DNA from 2 places in the Bifidobacterium sp. genome. Region 1 is predicted to be linked to the other one. Evidence: riboswitches for the same ligand, from Rfam matches in the RefSeq annotation. Region 1 holds a riboswitch; the other holds the start of a gene.
The links. Region 1 has a riboswitch for thiamine pyrophosphate ahead of LKI20_RS06105 (TenA family protein). Riboswitches for the same ligand answer to the same signal wherever they lie in the genome.
Positions count from the first base shown of each region.

Region 2: linked by a shared signal. The riboswitch ahead of thiS (sulfur carrier protein ThiS) and the one ahead of LKI20_RS06105 (TenA family protein) in region 1 are both predicted to bind thiamine pyrophosphate.

Region 1 is NZ_JALCLM010000001.1:1,410,687-1,416,605, forward strand. It holds gene LKI20_RS06095 (ABC transporter permease) at 1-691, opposite strand, end outside; gene LKI20_RS06100 (extracellular solute-binding protein) at 872-2,485, opposite strand; TPP riboswitch at 2,826-2,922, shown strand; gene LKI20_RS06105 (TenA family protein) at 3,007-3,660, shown strand; gene LKI20_RS06110 (metal-dependent hydrolase family protein) at 3,959-5,284, shown strand; tRNA gene LKI20_RS06115 (tRNA-Val) at 5,345-5,417, opposite strand; tRNA gene LKI20_RS06120 (tRNA-Val) at 5,446-5,517, opposite strand; tRNA gene LKI20_RS06125 (tRNA-Cys) at 5,538-5,608, opposite strand; tRNA gene LKI20_RS06130 (tRNA-Gly) at 5,635-5,707, opposite strand; gene LKI20_RS06135 (PAC2 family protein) at 5,879-5,919, shown strand, end outside.
Region 2 is NZ_JALCLM010000001.1:732,428-738,346, forward strand. It holds gene LKI20_RS02945 (holo-ACP synthase) at 1-238, shown strand, start outside; gene LKI20_RS02950 (aldo/keto reductase) at 270-1,187, opposite strand; gene LKI20_RS02955 (PhzA/PhzB family protein) at 1,225-1,749, opposite strand; TPP riboswitch at 1,850-1,953, shown strand; gene thiS (sulfur carrier protein ThiS) at 2,226-2,411, shown strand; gene thiF (sulfur carrier protein ThiS adenylyltransferase ThiF) at 2,415-3,137, shown strand; gene LKI20_RS02970 (thiazole synthase) at 3,203-4,156, shown strand; gene LKI20_RS02975 (LysR family transcriptional regulator ArgP) at 4,265-5,266, opposite strand; gene LKI20_RS02980 (LysE/ArgO family amino acid transporter) at 5,337-5,919, shown strand, end outside.

The sequences.
Region 1 (5,919 bases):
TTCCCATATTGAGAATTAGCAGTATGCCACAGGTTGGCAGAATAGTTGGAATGTCAACATATCGGATGAGTTGGAAACGACGAGCGCCATCAACTTTTGCAGCTTCATACAGTGCTGTATCAACGCTGGACAGAGCTGCGAGATAAATAATCGAATTCCAACCTACGTGCTGCCAAACTTCCGTAATCCAATATATAGGGGTAAAGAGATTAGGATTCCCCAGCAAGCTGGTGTCTCCAAGGAAACGTCCTAGCAAGCCAGTTCCTGGTGTCAGGAAGATATTGATCATTGCCACAATCACCACAGTTGAGATGAAGTGAGGCATGTACGTGATGGTCTGAACAAAACCTTTAACCTTGGTGCTTCCAATCTGGTTGATAAGCAGTGCCAAGATAATTGGTGCAATGAAGCCCATAACCATCGTCCACAAACTGATGGAAATGGTGTTCTTCATAATGTTGCCGAACATCGGTGACTCAAGGAATTGCCTGAAATATTTGAGCCCGACCCAAGGGCCTCCTGCGAGGCCCTTGCTGGGAACGAAATCTCGGAAGGCAAGCTGAACGCCATACATTGGTACGTAGGCGAACAGCCCAATGAAGCAGATAGCTGGTGTTACCATCAGCCATAATTGCCAGTAGCGCTTGAAATGTTCACCCAAACGTGAGATGAATGAACCATGCTTAGGCATCGCTGGATGCCTTTCGTGCCGCTTGCGTCGCTTACTTGTTGTCGCTGCCGCTGCGACTGGGACTATTTGCGTAGAATCCTGCAAACCAGGGGTAACCTGTGTTTGCCCTGCCGCTACGCTTGCGACTGTTGCGCTCTGGGTCATTGCGCTTCCCTTCCGATTGCGTTAGCTAGCCTGTGATCAGTTCTTGGTGTACTCGTTGTAGTACTTTTGCCAGAGTTTGACGTTCTGTGTGAGTCCTACACTGTCAAGCTTCTTCACATAGGCATCCCAGTCGGCATCCACACCACCCTTTTGGATCCATGTGGCGGTCTTGGTCAATGCATAGTTCAATACAGCAGTGTTGTTATTAGTGATGGTTGTCTGATCATCCGAATCTGGACGAACGTAGATTGGCATGACATCCTTGGTCTGATCAACGTTGGCGAATGCCTTGGTGTAAGCAGAATCTGCTTCCTTCAAAGCCTCACTAGCCTGGTCATTTTTGACGGTTGCACTATCTGGAATCCAACCAGCAAAACGATCAGCAGTCGCTTTGCATGGGTCTTTGGTGCTGGAATCGAAGCAACGATCGTTGACTGTGTAGGTGCTGTTGTCTGAGCTGGTAACGTCTTCAGGAATATCACCGTAATACTGTTGGATTGAAACCTTTTCTCCGTAGAGTGCGTTAACCACCTTATAAATGGCTTCCTTGTTGGGTGCATCTTTGGAAACAGCGATGGCGTGGTTGGATAGCTCAGTCAAATCCTGTGAGGAATCCCAAGTGACATCGGAATCAGGGGTCGAAGCTGTTGCCTTGAGTGAAGGTAGTGCCACATATTGATCCTTAAGTTTCTCAAAATCAGTAGTAGCCCAGCCAACTATCATGCCGCTCTTTGCAGTTTTGCCGTCGCTTACCGTATCAGCGGTTATGGCAGCGTCTTCTCGTGTTAGTGCATCTGCAGGAATGAGTCCTTGCTCCATCAAGGAGTGCAAATACTTGACAACACTCTTATATTCGTCGCTCTCAAGGAAGTTTCCGACTTTGCCATCCTTCACGTAAATGCCTTGGAATGAGGGTGATGTGCCGGCGAAGCTAGTGGTGATTCCCATAGAATTCAGCAGTACAAAGGGATTCCAAAGTGAGAATCCTGTGGTGTCAATTCTGCGCATATTGAAGGGCACTTCATCCGCTTTGCCGTTGCCATTAGGATCTTGAGTCTTGAAAGCGGTGAGAACCTTGGTTAATTCATCCCAAGTTGTGGGCATTTGCAGACCGAGTTTGTCTAACCATGTCTTGTTGATGAACATGTGATTCGAGGAGACACGGTAGTTTTCTCCGCGGTCAGATGGCAAGACATAAACATGGCCTTCTTTGTCAGCAACCATCTTTTTGGCACTAGTCTGAGTGGCAAAGAATTTCTTGACATTGGGCATTTGGTTCAAATGCTTTGAAAGATCTTCAAAGTATGGATATTGTTCGCCGTCTGTCGGATCGAAGGTGAAAATTGAGACATCTGGAACATCACCCGAAGCCAAAACTGCGGATTTCTGTTGGCTCCAAGATGAGTCAGCGACATCATCCCATTTTATTGTGCAGTCGCAGGCTGTTTCGATGTCCTTCGTCCACCCCATGGTTTTCATCGCTACATCAGTTGAATATCGTGTAATGAGAATCTTGACGATTGGTTTTCCATTGGCGTCAACTGTGGCCTCATCGCTGCCAGAACCTCCACACCCAGCAAGAACCATCGTTGATGCAAGCGCTGCAGCTGCTAGTGAGAGCAAGCGCCGTTTAGCACCTCGTCGTGCCATGATTTCCATCCTTTCATTCTGTTCTTCCCCAACGTGCCCCGTCGTTGGCGGCGCAAGAAGGTACCTCACATTCCAATACGGACCATGCAGATGAGTATCCGTTGCTTCTCTGCTGGAATGCTGACATCAAATTAACACGTCAATCGATTTACGTCAAACGATTGACAGCGTTTCTTGAATGTTTGTTTCTATGAAGCTCCGTTTGTGTAGTAAATCCAGAATTATTTGTAATCAAGAGCTCCTAAGAAATGCTGTATTTCCAACAAAAGCCCGTTTACTAGCAATCTGCTGTCCCCCAAAATCCCTACACAAACGCACATCCTTGCCCAGCGGTAGTGTAAATCCCGACTCGGGGTGCCGCAAATAGTTGCTGCTGAGAAAAACCCGTCGAACCTGATACAGCTAGTACTGACGAAGGGATGTCATGTGATGACTCTGCATAATCAATGCCCACTACGAAGTGTATTTACATATTGCGCTACCAAGGCTGTATGTAGTGAAAGTAGTAAGGGGCAACAACGATGAATACCACAGCATACGACGTACTTAAAGCTCAATGTTCACAGGAATGGGATAGTACGATTCACCATCGTTTCGTGAACGAGTTGGTATCTGACACCTTGCCTGACGAGATATTGCGACATTACCTTATACAAGATTGGCAATTTTCTTACGATTTCTATTCACTACTGGGTGAGGCCATTGCTGCAGCAGATACAATGCCAGCCAAAGTACGCTTGGGCCAGCAGATGGGCTTTATCGCTAATGACGAGAATACCTATTTTCACGACCGCTTTGTACAGTTCCATGTGAGCGATGATGAACTAACAGCGCCCGAACTCACTCCCTCTTCCAAGGGATTCCGCAAATTGTATCGGGATGCTGTTGACTCTCATTCTTATGCTCAAGCACTTGCGGTGCTGGTCGTTGCAGAATCTATCTATTTGGATTGGGCTGAGGAATCAACTGCGGGAGGAAGCAGGATGCCCGAAAAGGATCAACATATCGGCTGGATTGATGTGCATCGTGGCAATGATTTCTCTGCGTGGGTCCAGTTTCTTATTGATGAGTTCAATCGTGTTGCTGATCCTCAGGATTCTGAAGTTGCCCGTCATTTCACCGATGCCGTGCACTTTGAATTGGGGTTTTTCGATGACGCTTATATACACGAATAAACCCTGATGTTGTCGATAACGGAATGATGACGTCAACGATGTGTAAGGGCTGGGATATATGTGAGGAACTATCTCAGCCTGTACGCATTTTCCTAGGCAATAATTCTTGGCAATATACACCAACTGCGGATCAGTATTGCTCTCGTCCTTCCTCTTTTCAAGGTCACTGGTAGCGACTGTATGTTCTTCTAAACTCATTCATATGGATGCACCACTATCATGACGTGGTATATATGGCAGTTGGGCTATGTAGTGAATGTGTTAAGGCAATGTGCCGTGACCAGTAGGGATTGATGCTATGAACGATTCTTTTGCAATATGCAACGTAAATATTATTAGCGAAGATGCTCAAGATGGTCTGCTGCGAGGGTATAACGTCGTCGTCGGTACTAACGGTACGATTACGGCGGTTGGTCCGAAACAACACACTGTAGTTCCACAGAACTGCCATCGACTAGATGGTAGCGGAAAATATTTGCTTCCCGGATTAATCAATGCGCATGTCCATCTCTTTTCAGAAGGCAAACCCTTGCCTGAATTGTTGACAGGCCCTACATTTCAACGAGCAGTCAGCTCTGTGCTTCATAGCCCAATCGGGACTCTACTATCAAAGCACCGAGCAAAGCTCAATGCACGAACCTTGTTGCTCTCGGGAGTAACTACATTCCGTACCGTGGGAGATGTGGGTTATGAAGCGGTCGCTCTGCAGCAGCAAATTGATAAGGGCAAGGAACTCGGATCAAGAATGTTGGCTTCAGGACCCCTTCTCGCTATTACAGGCGGGCATGGCAGCCCTCAGATAGCGCTGATCGGTGATTCCCCCTCACAGAACAGGAAGAACGCTCGCATCAATATCATGCATGGCGTAACTGCAATCAAAATCGCAGCCACTGGTGGTGTCACGGATGCTAGACGAATAGGTGATGCCGGTCGCCCCCAGATGAGCGAAGAAGAGATGGCGGCAATATGTGTAGAAGCGCATCATGCTGGTCTTTTAGTTGCGGCGCATGCTCAAAGTCCATTGGGAGTAACAATGGCTTTACGCGCTGGTGTGGATACGATTGAGCATGGTTGTGCGATGAACGATGAGATTGTTGACCTCTTTCAGAACAATCCCCTCTCGTTACGTGGCTGGTCAGCGCTGATCCCGACATTATCTGCGGCGTTGCCTCTTGTGAAGATCAGCCAAGATATCACTGGCGTAAGTGACATTGTTGTAGCGAATGCGCATATTGCGGTTGATGAAATGGTTCAAGGAATTCATGACGCACGGGCTAACGGCATTTCCATTGGTATGGGCACAGATACCGCTATGACATTCGTAACCCAATACAACACCTGGCGTGAACTTGCACTACTGAATAGATTCGGTGGTCTCAGCCCGATTGAGGCAATTCATGCAGCGACTCAAGAAAATGCGAAAATTCTAGGATTTGAACAGGTCACAGGAAAGATTGAAAAGGGTTTCTCTGCCGATATGCTTCTTCTAGAGGACAACCCGCTGCAGTCGTGGAATAGCTTTAAACATCCGGAACTAGTTATTGCGCGAGGCAAAGTTCTGATGAATCCACACGTTACGCGCTTTAGCGATATTGACCAGCAGCTCGACAATATGCAGCAATGAGTAGTAAGGCGTAAGGAAGATTGTAAACATAATAGAAAACCGAAGAGGGGAACAATACTGTGGGCGATGCAGGAATCGAACCTGCGACCCCTTCGGTGTGAACGAAGTGCGCTAGCCGCTGCGCCAATCGCCCGAGTTTGGGTAAGGACTCGGTGTCCTTGTGGGCGATACTGGGATCGAACCAGTGACCCCTTCCGTGTCAGGGAAGTGCGCTACCGCTGCGCCAACCGCCCGGTAAAGTCTTACGACTTCGAGGTGGGTACGAGAGTCGAACTCGTCTAAACGGCTTTGCAGGCCGCTGCCTAACCGCTTGGCTAACCCACCGTGACTGGTCTATGTCTCGGACCTCGAGCGGGCAACGGGACTCGAACCCGCGGTCTCGACCTTGGCAAGGTCGCGCTTTACCAACTAAGCTATGCCCGCATCACTGCACCTCATGCCCAGAAGCTTACCTCCAAGCACGAGTCACTACTATAACTACATGGTTGGCATTACGCAAATTGCGTGTCTTATCAGCGAGTCTCAATACATCAAGGAGTGTTCTCGCTTGGAAAAATCTTCAATCCTCAACAATTAGCAGCTACTCTAAGACCTGTGAGTGAAGAAGCACTGCAATCCCAAAACGTATTAATCGC
Region 2 (5,919 bases), 680 kb from region 1:
TCCATATTCAGTGGAATCTATCCCGTGGGCTCAAATTGAAATACTTGATGATTCGCGTGGACGACCACATGTGGTGCTTGCCGTAGCTGTAGAACAGTGTTTGCGTGAATCTGTAGGACGCGCCAGTAGACGCGAAGCAGATACACAACATGATGAGATTACATGGCATCTCTCGCTCAGCCATGACGGGACTGTGGCGTCCGCAGTAGCCATATGTGCTTTACCACCTGTTGAATGAGAGCAGCTGTCATCTCATATAGACACCAGCATTACGGCAGTTGCGACAATTCTTCCTCAGTGAGTAGCAATTGTGTGGCTGCGAACGAGTCTTGAATTTCATGTGGATTACGGGCACTGGGAATGGTGATAAGTGTCTCGCAGCGAGATAATTCCCAAGCGAGTACTACTCGTTGATAGGAGATGCCGCGTCGTTGGGCTACTTTTTTGAAAGCATCATAAGCGCCTGCATCAACAGGATCAAGAAATCCTCCCAGCGGTGACCAGCACACAAAAGCTAGGTTTAAGGCCTTGCAATGGTCCATGGTGTGCAGCGGATCTGGGTATGAGGGTGAGAACTGATTCTGCACGGCTACCAAAGCTTTGCCAAGAATGTGATGTGCAACGTCGATATTGTGGTTATCAACCCTAGAGATTCCAATAGTGCGAGCAACCCCCTCATCAACTAGCTGACGGAAAGCTCCCATCTGATCTTCGTAAGGCACATTGGGGTCATCGCAATGTGAGTACAGCAGTCCCAAGCTTTCAACCCCTAATCGCTGTGCTGATTCTTTTGCTTGAGCAATAATGGTCTCTGGCCGTGCGTCAGCCTGCCATCCATATGTTCCATATTGATCTACGGTGCGAGACCATCCGATTTTGCTTGCTATCAGCACATCTTGTTGTGGGCCATCCCAAGTTGTTACTGCCTCATGGACCAAGCGTTCTCCATAGTCAGATTGTTCCAATCTTGAGGCGTTGTTGTGAGATTGAGGCGAGTATCGCGGTAGGTAGTATGACCATGCCGTGTCAAGGTAACGCACCCCAGCGTCGAGTGCACTATGGATGGTAGCAACAGCTGTGGAATACGCTGGGCGACCTTCAATAGACAGAGCCATACATCCGAGGCCTAAGCGCGGGATAGTATAACCGGCAAAATCTATGGCGCTGATTGTTGTGGTTGATGTCATCGCTGCTGTTCTTCTTTCGAGTGGCGTGTAAGCGGAATTAATGAGTTTCTGGAAAGTCACCCAGATCTATGGTTGGTGTTTGCATACCTAGGGCTTTCATCTCAGTAATCGGATTCATGAATTCACGCTCGCGCAGAATCTGACCGTTACGCATTTCGAAGGAATAAATGAAATGATTCCGGTAATGCACGGGTGGATGGCTGGGGAGTATGAGGGTACCTTCGCCGTCGCACTCAGCCCACAGCTGGTTAATATCGTCAGTTTGCCATATACGGATGTTGTGCCATTGCCAGTCAGGGAAGTGCTCTGCAGACCAGATATCGTATTGTGCGATACTGTCACGGCCCTGCGCAAAGACTGGGGAGCCGCTGTCAGAAGTCCACAAGCCTGAAATACCATCTTCGCAAAAGAGCTTATGTCGTTGTAGTAGCGCTTCGCCATGACCTGAGTGAAGATAACGCTCAATAACCGTGTAGTTCTGAGCGCGCTGATGCTCAACGGTTTTGCGCTGTGGAGCGCTGCCCTCGGGGATATCGATACCAGATTCGTGTGCTGCTGTCATGCTTACATCATGCCAAGTAGCAAGACATTGCTATCTCAGTGTTGATGTCATTGAGAATCTGAACATACAAGAATGTCGATGGTTGAGGCGAATATCATAATCGTAATCGAACGGGAGCCTGAAAAGGCTGAGAGGAAGTCCTAGACTTCGACCGAGAACTTGATGCGGGTAATGCCGCCGTAAGGAAATGGTTATCTAACGTCAAATGACGTTGACTCTTTATTCCCGTCACCCGTTGTAGGTGATAAGAAGTACCCACCCTGATGAAGAAGCATGGGCAAGGTATTGTCATTCCCCTCAATGGTGTGGCGGTATTGCTGTATGGGATTCCGTTCCCGATAACTCAATGTTGCGTATGCAGTAGTGCACCAACGAATGATGGTGTCGCGAGATTCGTCCCATGGATGTTGGGGGGGTACTCGTGCGTACTGGATGCGCAACTTGTGGCAACAAGGGGGATTGTGCAGTGATTATTAATGGGGAGCAATACGCGCGAAGCGTTGCGCTTAGTGTGTCTGACTTGCTCAAAGAGCGAGGCTTACAGGCTCAACGAGTGGCAGGTTGAAGTCAACGGTGGCATCATACCGTTGCGCAAGCACGCTGAAACGATGCTGAGTGATGACGATACCGTCGAAATCGTAACTTTCGTTCAGGGAGGCTGAGTGATGATTTCTCAAGAACAATCTATATCAGCTAGCACCGAACAGATCGAGGCTCGTCGCGCAGCATTTAATCGCTGTGGTGATCCAAAAAGTTTGGTGAGTAAACAAGAGCTTCAGAACGCTCTATTTGAGCGTCACACTCAACAGGTACAACGTCAGCTAGATGCCGCCCATGTTGCTATTGCTGGTCTGGGAGGCTTAGGCTCGACCATAGCTGTAGCGTTAACACGCATAGGAGTCGGTCATTTACACCTGGTGGACTTTGATCGTGTAGATATGTCGAATCTCAATCGGCAACAGTACTTCCTCAAAGATCTTGGGCAGCTGAAAACTGAGGCACTGAGATCGAACCTTGCTCAAATTAACCCCTATGTTGAGGTTCGTATTGATTCTGTAGCAGTCAATGAGCAGAATGTAGCTTCATTATTTGCGGACGATGAGATTATCGCGGAAGCTTTTGATGTGCCCGAGAACAAAAGTATTTTAGTGAATGCGGTTCTCGAATATCTGCCTCATGCTCAACTGCTGACTGCCTCTGGAATGGCGGGGTTTGGAAGTTCAAACACCATCGAAACTAAACGTATCTCGGAGCATTTCTATTTCTGTGGCGACGGCGTGACTGCCCCTGTGCCAGGAGAGGGGCTTATGGCTCCTCGAGTTGGCGTTGTTGCATGTCACGAGGCCAATATGATTACCCGACTTATCCTTGGTCAAAATGTTGCCTGAATGATGCAGTGATCGGTATTTGAATTCTTAAGTGCAATTGAATTTGTCAATACAAAGAAAGTACGATGATGAGTGGTAGTAACCCGATAGACCCGATAGATATTGCACAACAGTCTGGTGGATCTTCGCCTGCTGAGAATGTGCAGACGCTGAGTGCTCAAGAGCTCGATGAATTAATCGGCACAGCGCACAATGTTGCTCTGTTACCAGTTCCTGGTGAACATGCCTTTGACAACTTAGCGACAGGAGGAAGCGATCCGCTAGTTCTTGGTGGGCACCAATTCACTAGTCGATTCATCCTTGGCTCTGGTCGATATGATGTATCGCTCATAAAAGCGGCCATTGAAAATGCAGGAACACAGATTGTCACCATGGCGTTGCGTAGGTGCAGAACGCCTGAGAATAATCTTCTCGATTTCATTCCTGATGGAGTTACTATGCTTCCCAACACTTCAGGGGCACGTAATGCGCAAGAGGCTGTGCGTATTGCCAGACTTGCTCGAGAAGTCTGCGGCACTGATTTTATCAAAGTCGAGATCGAGCATGAGACGAAATATTTGTTGCCAGATAATACGGAGACAATCAAGGCTACGGAACAATTGGCGAATGAAGGTTTCGTTGTTATGCCATATATGATGCCTGATCCTCTGGCTGCCAAACAGCTTGAGAATGCTGGTGCAGCTTGCGTGATGCCTTTGGGCTCATTAATCGGCTCAAATAAGGGCTTGGGGACACGTGATCTAATAGAAGTCATTATTGACAATGCTAAGGTTCCGGTAATTATTGACGCAGGGATAGGACGTCCTAGCCAAGCTGCAGAGGCTATGGAAATGGGAGCGGACGCCATAATGGCCTACACGGCGATTGCTAGTGCTCAGAACATTCCAGTAATGGCTCGTGCATTTAAACATGCCGTGCAAGCAGGTAGAGAAGCATATCTCGCTGGTTTAGGCATCGTCACTCATGGGCGTGCAGTTCCTTCGAGCCCGACAGAGGAATCTGATTATCTGGGTTCATAGTGAACTCATTACGTTGATAACTGCGATAATAGTGGAGTTTTTTTCTGAATATTGCTCGAGATATCTCTACTATTATCGCAGTTATCGTCTAACTCTGTGCATAAAAGATCAATCTTGAACTAAGGCATTACTGCTGGCACGGATGATTGCCTCTGCCACCGTGTCAAGAGCAGGAGATGAGAGTTTCCACTGTTGCCAGAATAGAGGGAGTAATAAGGGCTCTTGTGGTGACAGCTGGACCAAAGTGTTTTTCGGATATGTGGCGTAGCTTGTGGAGGGGATGAGACCCCATCCGAAGCCTAATGAGACGGCATCGTTATAGCCTATCGATGTCGGGACGAAATGCATGGGCGGATGTACTTTGGCTCGAGTGATTCTGCGAATAAAGTGATATTGCAACTGGTCATCGCGGTCGTATTGCACCAATGGAGCATTTTCCAGTGATTCCTTGCTGAGTCCATTTGGGAACCATCGGGCTGCAAATTCTGGTGTGGCGGCAGCGAAATAGGCCATGGACCCGAGTTTGGTCATGGTGCAACCTTGGACGGGTGTTTCCTCGGCCGTGATAGCAGCCATAGCTTCGCCTGAGCGCAGCATTCGTGTAGAGATATGTTCATCTTGACGTTTGATATCCAGCGCTATAGATTGCTTTGCTATCGGTGCCAGAGCAGGTAATACCCACCCCTCTAATGAGTCAGCATTAACAACGATACGAATGTTTACTGTGCTGTTGCGTTGCTCGCTGTCAATACGTTGGGCGGCCTCTTCTTGTGCCAAAGTGATTTGTCTGGCTAGACGAAGTAGAAATTGCCCCATGGCTGTTGCTTGCACAGGTTTGCTGCGTTGTATAACGATGTGGCCGACCTGCGATTCCAACGATTTGATACGCTGACTGATTGCTGATTGTGAAATGTGCAGTGTGTCAGCTGCAGCGTCAAAACTGCCCTCCTCTACGATACTTTGCAAAGCGAGTAATTGATCGAGTGGTATAGCTCTGATGTTTGCCGATAAGTCATGCGTCTGTAGCTGCGAAGCGGTATCGCTAACGTCGGTTAGCTTCTGCGAAGCGGCTGACCTGTCAATTCGAGGCGTTCCAGGATATTCTCTCATATAAGAAATTCTAATATATTATAAATATAATTACTTGGACTTACTTCATTAGTACAGCTAATCTCCAAGTATGAACTCGATTTTCCTTCCCATACTGCTCTCTGGTTTTCTCAGCCAGGCAGGTCTCATCGTGGCTGTAGGCGCGCAGAATACTTTCATCATTCGTCAGGGCATTGCTCGATCACATGTGCCACAGATTTTGGCAATTTGTATCGCTGCTGACCTGCTGATGATTACTCTGGGAACTCAAGGTATGGGACAGGTGGTGCAAAGTCATCCTTTAGTCATCAAAGGATTGACGTGGGCTGGGGCAGTAGTGCTCTTGTTATATGGCATATTCGGTTTTAGAAGAGCCTGGATCCAATTTCGAGCTATGAGAATGCAACGCCATATATCGGAAGAATGGCCAAACCAACGCTCCGACAATAGCAACAGTGCCAATCTTGGCACTACATCATCTGAAATAGCACCTCCGGCGATGGTTAAACCAGCCCAGACTTCGTTGAAAAAAAGCATATTGTCGTGTCTTGGATTCACATTCCTTAATCCAAGCGTGTACCTTGATTCGATTGTGTTGCTTGGTAGTATTGCTGCAACTTACGGGACTGATATGAGGTGGTCTTTCGCTACGGGGGCGATGCTGTGCAGTGTGG